DNA from 2 places in the Nitrogeniibacter aestuarii genome. Region 2 is predicted to be linked to the other one. Evidence: predicted binding sites of a transcription regulator. Region 2 holds the regulator's gene; the other holds the start of a gene.
What was found. Region 2 encodes FliA, which starts transcription of late flagellar genes. Its sites were predicted from a motif close to CTAAAGTTNNNNNNNNNNNNGCCGNTA; they were not measured.
Positions count from the first base shown of each region.

Region 1: a site for FliA is predicted at 1,834-1,860, ahead of J0W34_RS19390 (GGDEF/EAL domain-containing response regulator). Genes of this name have one in related genera too.

Region 1 covers NZ_CP071321.1:4,169,770-4,173,154, forward strand. Annotated here, with positions in the region: gene J0W34_RS19380 (c-type cytochrome) at 1-289, shown strand, start outside; gene J0W34_RS19385 (c-type cytochrome) at 299-1,768, shown strand; gene J0W34_RS19390 (GGDEF/EAL domain-containing response regulator) at 1,951-3,385, shown strand, end outside.
Region 2 covers NZ_CP071321.1:2,941,623-2,945,007, forward strand. Annotated here, with positions in the region: gene J0W34_RS13650 (ArsR/SmtB family transcription factor) at 1-329, opposite strand, end outside; gene J0W34_RS13655 (flagellar motor protein) at 395-1,135, opposite strand; gene J0W34_RS13660 (RNA polymerase sigma factor FliA) at 1,161-1,928, opposite strand; gene J0W34_RS13665 (MinD/ParA family ATP-binding protein) at 2,073-2,867, opposite strand; gene flhF (flagellar biosynthesis protein FlhF) at 2,869-3,385, opposite strand, start outside.

The sequences.
Region 1 (3,385 bases), 1.2 Mb from region 2:
CATCTGGCTACGCAGCCCCTATCTGCACAATGGCTCGGTGCCCACGCTGCGCGACCTGCTCGAGCCCACGTGGAAGCGCCCGACCACCTTCTATCGCGGCAACGACATCATCGACCGGGACAAGCTCGGCTTCGTCTCCGACGTGGCCGATGAGCCCGATCGCCGCTTCTTTCTGTTCGATACGCGCCTGCCCGGCAACGGCAACGGCGGTCACGAGGGCGCCGCCTACGGCACCGAACTGGCCGATGCCGACAAGGACGCGATCGTCGAATACATGAAGACCTTCTGAGGCCTGCGCATGACCACCCACACCACTCACTCCCGCTGGCGCGTCCTGCTCGCCATCCTCGGCATCACCGTGCTGGTCGCCGCAGCCGGCGCGGTCTATGGCTGGTTCAAGTTCTTTCGCGAAGTCCCGCAGCCGGCGTGGATCACCGAAGACCCGCACATGCGCTTCAAGTACGGTTCCATCGGCGCCGAGAACGATGCCGGCATCCCCTACTGGATCTTCTACGTGCTGCCCCGGGTCTTTCCCGACAAGCTGCCGGGGCCGGGCGGCTACGCGAGCTTCGGCGTGGCGTGGGAACAGGGCATGGAGCTGCCGGTGGGCTTTACCAAGAAAACCATCGGCTTCGAGCGCGTCGCCAACACCTGCGCGGTGTGCCACACCGCCAGCTACCGCACCACGGAAGACAGCAACCCGGTGTTCGTGCCCACCGGCCCCAACCACACGCTGGATCTGGCCGCCTTCTTCCGCTTCCTGATCGACTGCGCGAAAGACCCGCGCTTCGAGCCCGACGTGCTTATGCGCGAGATCAATCTGGTCACCGATCTGAGCTGGGACGACGCGCTCATCTATCGCTACCTGCTCATCCCCATCACCAAGAAGCGCCTGCTCGAGCGGCAGACCCAGTTCGCCTGGCTCTACCACCCGGCGTTCCCCGACTGGGGCCGCGGCCGGGACGACTCCATGAACCTCACCAAGTACTTCATGATCCAGTGGCCCATGGACGAGAGCTTCGGCCCCACCGACATGCCGTCGATCTGGAACCTGGGCAAATACCAGCCCGAGAAAGGCCACCGCATGAACTTTGCCGGCGACAGCCACAACGCCCGCTCGGTGGTCATCGACTCGGCGCTGGGCCTGCTCGGGGCGCCCCCCAAGCGCAACGAAGACTTCCTCGCCCAGGTGGCCTGGATGCTCGACTACCTCAAAGCCGCCCGCGCGCCGGCCTACCCCTTCCCGATCAGCACGGTGCTGGCGGAACAGGGCAAGACTGTTTTCGATGCCAACTGCGCGCAGTGCCACGCGTCGGCGCGAACCGGCACCGTGGTGCCGGTCGAGGAAGTCGGCACCAGTCGGGACCGCATGGACACCTGGAATGAAAAGGCGGCGGCCGAGGCCAATGCGGTGGTCACCGAGATGGGGATCGAGCGCGAAGGTCTGGTCGAAGCACCCTTGCGCGGTTATGTGGCGGCCTTTCTGGACGGCATCTGGCTGCGCGCGCCCTATCTGCACAACGGGTCGGTACCCACGCTGGCCGACCTGCTCAAGCCGGCAGCGGAGCGCCCGGTCACCTTCTGGCGCGGCTACAACCTCTACGACCCGGTCAAGGTGGGCTATGTCACCTCGGGCAGCACTGCCGAGTATGAGGGCTCACTGCATGACACCCGCCTCAAGGGCGGAGGCAATCAGGGACATGAATTCGGCATCCATCTGGCCGATGAGGAAAAATCGGCCCTGATCGAATACCTCAAGACCCTCTGACAAGAGCGCAGGATTGACCCGAATAGAATTGAACCGATCGCCAACATACGCTTTAAGCATGCCGCCTCAAGAATTGTGCAAAGGCGTCGTCAACCCGTCTAGTAGCAGCTATAAAGATTGATGGTTGCCCCACGCGTAGAATCGCATTGGGCGTCTGCGCCGACGCGAAAGAAAGACGAAACATGCTGGAAGATGATCATCCGCTGGACCCAGACCGGATCGTTTTCCGGCCTGAAGACAATGCCTCGCTTCCAAGGCTCAAGCCTTGGCGCATTCTGGCGATTGACGACGACATCGATTTCCAGGCCTCCCTGCAACACACGCTGAAGGGCGCCAACATCCTCGACCGTCCGGTCGAACTGCACCTGGCCAATGGTCGCCAGTCGGCTGCGCATCTGCTCGCCCGCGACCGCGATTTCGCGGTCATTCTGGTGGATGTCGTCATGGAAACCGACGACGCCGGTCTTCGGCTCATCAAGGGCATTCGCGAAATGCTCGGCATGGTTGAGCCACGCATCATCCTGCTCACCGGCCAACCCGGCTTCGCGCCCATCGAAGATGTCATGCGCGACTACGACCTGAGCGACTACTGCCTCAAGTCAGATCTGGCCAAGCGGGGCCTGAAGAACATCCTCACCGGTGCCATCCGTGCCTATCATCAGCTCGCCACCATCAACGGTGCGCGCAAAGGACTGCAACTGATCCTCGAGGCCAGCAACCGCTTCTCGGTTGCCCGCTCCGTCCCCGATATGGCCAGTGCGGCGCTCGCCGAGCTGGCCACGCTGCTCGGCATCCCCGAGGAGGGCATCGTCGCGGTCGAAGGCGCCTCTGTCGCGAGCCCGCCAAATGTCGCGGGTGCGGCCATCATCGGCGCCGCCGGACGCTATGCACCTCATATCGGCCAGTCCATCGCGGTACTGCCAGACACGTCGATTGCGCAATTGCTCGCGGACACGCTTGCTGAGCGAAGCAGTATCAGCGCGACTGCGTATCAGGTGCTCTACATACCCCGGCAACACGCACTGGCCGACTACGCCATCTATGTGGAAACCGGTCGACCACTGGGCGAGCCGGAGACCCAGTTGCTTGCCGTCTTTGCCGCCAATGCAGCCAAGGGCTTCAGCAATGTGGCGCTGATCAGCCGGCTTGACCGCATGGCCTACGAAGACGACCTGCTCGGCATTCCGAACCGGAACGGGCTGCTGCGCGAGATCGAACGTATCAGGCTCTCGCCCGAAGGCCACTCGGCGCAACTGATGCTCGTCGACCTGGACAACTTTGCGGGGATCAACGAGGCCTTCGGTGTCGCGGTCGGCAACGCTGTCCTGCGGGCCATCTACGCGCCCTTGCGCATTTTGTTTCCTCCCCCTTGCATTGTCGGGCGCATTTCCGCCGACCTGTTTGCCGTGCTGGGTCCGGAATCCAAAGTCGATCTCTCCCGAGTCGAACGCATTTCCCATGAGGAGCTGCACATCGCCGGGCAATCGTTTCGCTTCACGGTGTGTGCCAGCCAGATCGCAGTCGGCGAACTCCCGGGCGAAGCGGCCGATCTGATGCGGGCCGCCCGATCGACGCTCCGTCGCGCAAAACGGCAAGGTCAGGGCTCCTTGCTGAAAC
Region 2 (3,385 bases):
ATCGTGGATTCGCCGAAGCAGGCTTGAGGATTGCCCTGACAGCATTCGGCACTGAGAAATTCGATGAGTTGCTGCATGGTGTCCACGTTGGCCGCGTAGCGCACATGCCGACCTTCGTTCGCCGAGGAGACCAGGCCCGCCTGAGCCAAGGACTTGAGATGAAATGACAAGGCGTTGGGCGCAACGTCAAGCTGGCTGGCCAACTCGCCAGCGAGCAGCCCCGCGCGCCCATGGCGCACAAGCAGGCGAAAAACCGCCAGACGCGTCGGCTGAGCCAGAGCAGTGAGCGCGGGGACTGCGCTTTCGGTGGTGAACGTTTCAATAATCATTGAAATATTCTACCAATAAAAAACGACGGTCGTGTGACCGTCGTTTGTAACTCATGCGCTTCTCTTCAGACGTCGTAACCCTGGAGCCGCCGCTCGATAATGCGGGGATTGTCGCCATTCGCAATTCCCACCAGTCCATCGAGAAACAGCTCCTTCATCGACACCAGGGTGCTGACATGGGCCAACAGCTTCTTGGCCGCCGGCAGAAACACCAGGTTGGCAGATCCGACACCATAGATGGTCGCCACGAACGCGACCGCAATGCCCGACCCGAGCTTGGCCGGGTCGGAGAGATTTTCCATCACATGGATGAGCCCCATCACGGCCCCGAGAATGCCGATCGTGGGTGCGTAGCCGCCCGCGGCTTCCCAGATGCGGGCGCCCAGCTTCATGCGCGACTCCCAGGCATCGATTTCGACCTCGAGCACCTCCCGCAGACGGTCAGGCTCCATACCGTCGATGAGCAGTTCGATGCCTTTCTTGGCAAACGGGTCTTCCACCAGTTCCATCTGGTTTTCAAGCGCCAGCAGGCCTTCGCGGCGAGCCACGTTGCTCCAGCCGACGATCTGTTCGATCAGCTGCTGATGGGATGATTCGGGCGGAACGAAAATCCACTTGATCATGCGCATGCCGTCCTTGAACACACGCAACGGACTTTGCAGCATGACGGCGCCCAGGGTGCCGCCAATGACGATCATGAAGGCCGTGGGTTGAACCAGGGAGCTGATGTGACCCCCTTCGAGCATCTGCCCCACAAGAATGGCGGCAATGCCGATGGTCAGGCCGATGAGGCTGATGCTGTCCATACGCACGTGGGTTCAGAGCCTCCGCTCAAGCCGCCTTGGTGGCACTCTTGGGCGGACGGCCACGGCGGGCCTTGGGCGCTGCCTTGGTGCCGTGAATGCGGGAACGAAGGCGCGCGACCGCCTGACTGTGCAACTGGCACACGCGGGACTCGGACACACCCAGCACTTCGCCGATCTCGCGCAGGTTGAGGTCTTCCTCGTAATACAGGCCCATGACCAGCTTTTCGCGCTCGGGCAGATCGTCAATGGCCTGAACGAGCACATCACGCATGTTCTGGTCGAGCAAGGCATCCAGCGGGTCGCCTTCATGCCCGGCGGCGTGACGCTCAAGAAAGTCGTCATCGCTGCCTTCGGTGAAATCTTCGAAATACACCAGCTGATGCCCGCGTGCGTCCTGCAGCATCTTCTGATACTCGGGCAGGGTCATGTCCATGGCGTCGGCCAGTTCCTTCTCCGTCGGCGGACGACCGTGTGTCTGTTCAAGCTCGTGGATGGCGCCTTCGATCCGACGCATGTCGCGACGCAGGCTGCGCGGCAACCAGTCGTTTTCACGCAGGCCGTCGAGCATCGATCCGCGGATACGCTGCACCGCATAGGTTTCGAACTGGGCGCCCAAGCCTTCTTCGTAGCGACTGATGGCGTCCAGGAGGCCAATCATGCCGTTCTGGATGATGTCATCCACCTGCACACTGGCCGGCAATTTGGCCATCAGGTGATAGGCGATGCGCTTGACCAGCGGTGCATAGTGCGTCACCAGTTGGTCCCGATCGAGAGTGCCGGATGCGGTATACATTCGCTGACCTGTCTTTTCTCAATGCCCTGTGGGGGGCTCAAACCGCTTCGCGGCATAAGCCATGAAGCCCGATGGTTCCCATTTTCCGCATTGCCCGGCAAACCGACGGGTGGAAAAAGGCGATTTATTCCCCGTATTTCCCATTCACATGCGCGCCGACTGCAATCCGCCCTGCTTCCAGCCTTGAAGCCGGCGCAGGAAGGCCGCCTCCGCTTCGGCCGGCGGCATACGCCCGGCATCGTGCAACAAGGCGTCCGCCAGCGCATCGCGTTCGATTTCACCGGCCCACGCCAGGGGGATGCCCACCCGTGCGCGAACGAGATCTTCAAGACGGGCAAACATGCTGCGCGCGTCGGCGCGATCCTTGGCGCGCGCCACGGCCACATGCACCGCACCTGCGCCAAGCGCAGCGAGAGATTTGATGCACGCGTAGGCCTCGGTGACGCCACGACCGCTGGCTTCGACGACAACCAGCCGTTTGGGGGCTGCAAACACGAAAGGCGACGGCGCATCCAGACTCGCGGGTGAGGCGTGAACCATCATGAATCGCGTGCGCCGCTGCAGATGGCGGATGGTGCCGAGCAGACTGGCCCGTCGCTCGTCATCGAGCAAAGGCATGGCCATGGCCGCCGCGGTGATGGGCAAACGCCCCATCAGCCCCTCGACGGGCAGCACGAGGCCATCGACCGTCTCGCGCTCATCAAGTACGTGCAACAGGTCTTTGGCCGGCGCATGGCCCCAGATATCCGCCAGACTGGCTTCACCCGCCGCTTCATCAAGCACCAGCACGCGATGCGCCTGCTTGCCGATCTCGGTGACCGCACGGGCAGCGGACAGCTGCGCCTTGTGCCCCGTGGCAAACATGGCCACCACGGTGGGCGGCGATTTTCTGAACAGCCGACGCAGGCCGGCTGCCTGATCTTCACGGCCGTCGATCATGTCAGGCTCCCAGGCCGGCGCCGGCCATCAGCAATCCCGCTTCGTCTCCCTTGAGGTGATAGGGAGAGTCGCCATCCACGGCCTTGAGGGCCCGGTGCAGCAAGTAGGCGCGGTTGGGCAGATGCAGATCTTCTGGCACCCGCTGACCATTGGCCACGTAGAACACTTCCAGGTCGTTGCGCACTGCCACGTCGATGGCCGGTGCCAATGAGGCGGCTTCATCCACCTTGGTGAGAATGCAACCAGCCAGATCGGGGCCGTCGTAGGCACGCACCACATCATCGAGCGTGTCGCCGCGGCTGGTGGCATTGAGCAGCAGCAGCCGCTTGACGTTACCGGCGCCCAACAACATGGCGGCTTGCTCGGCCACCATGCGGTCACGCTGGCTCATGCCGACCGTGTCGATCAGCACCATGTGCTTGTTCTTCAGTTCAGCCAGTGTCTGACGCAGATCCGCCGCATCGCGCACCACGTGCACCGGCACCCCCAGAATGCGGCCGTAGATGCGCAGCTGCTCG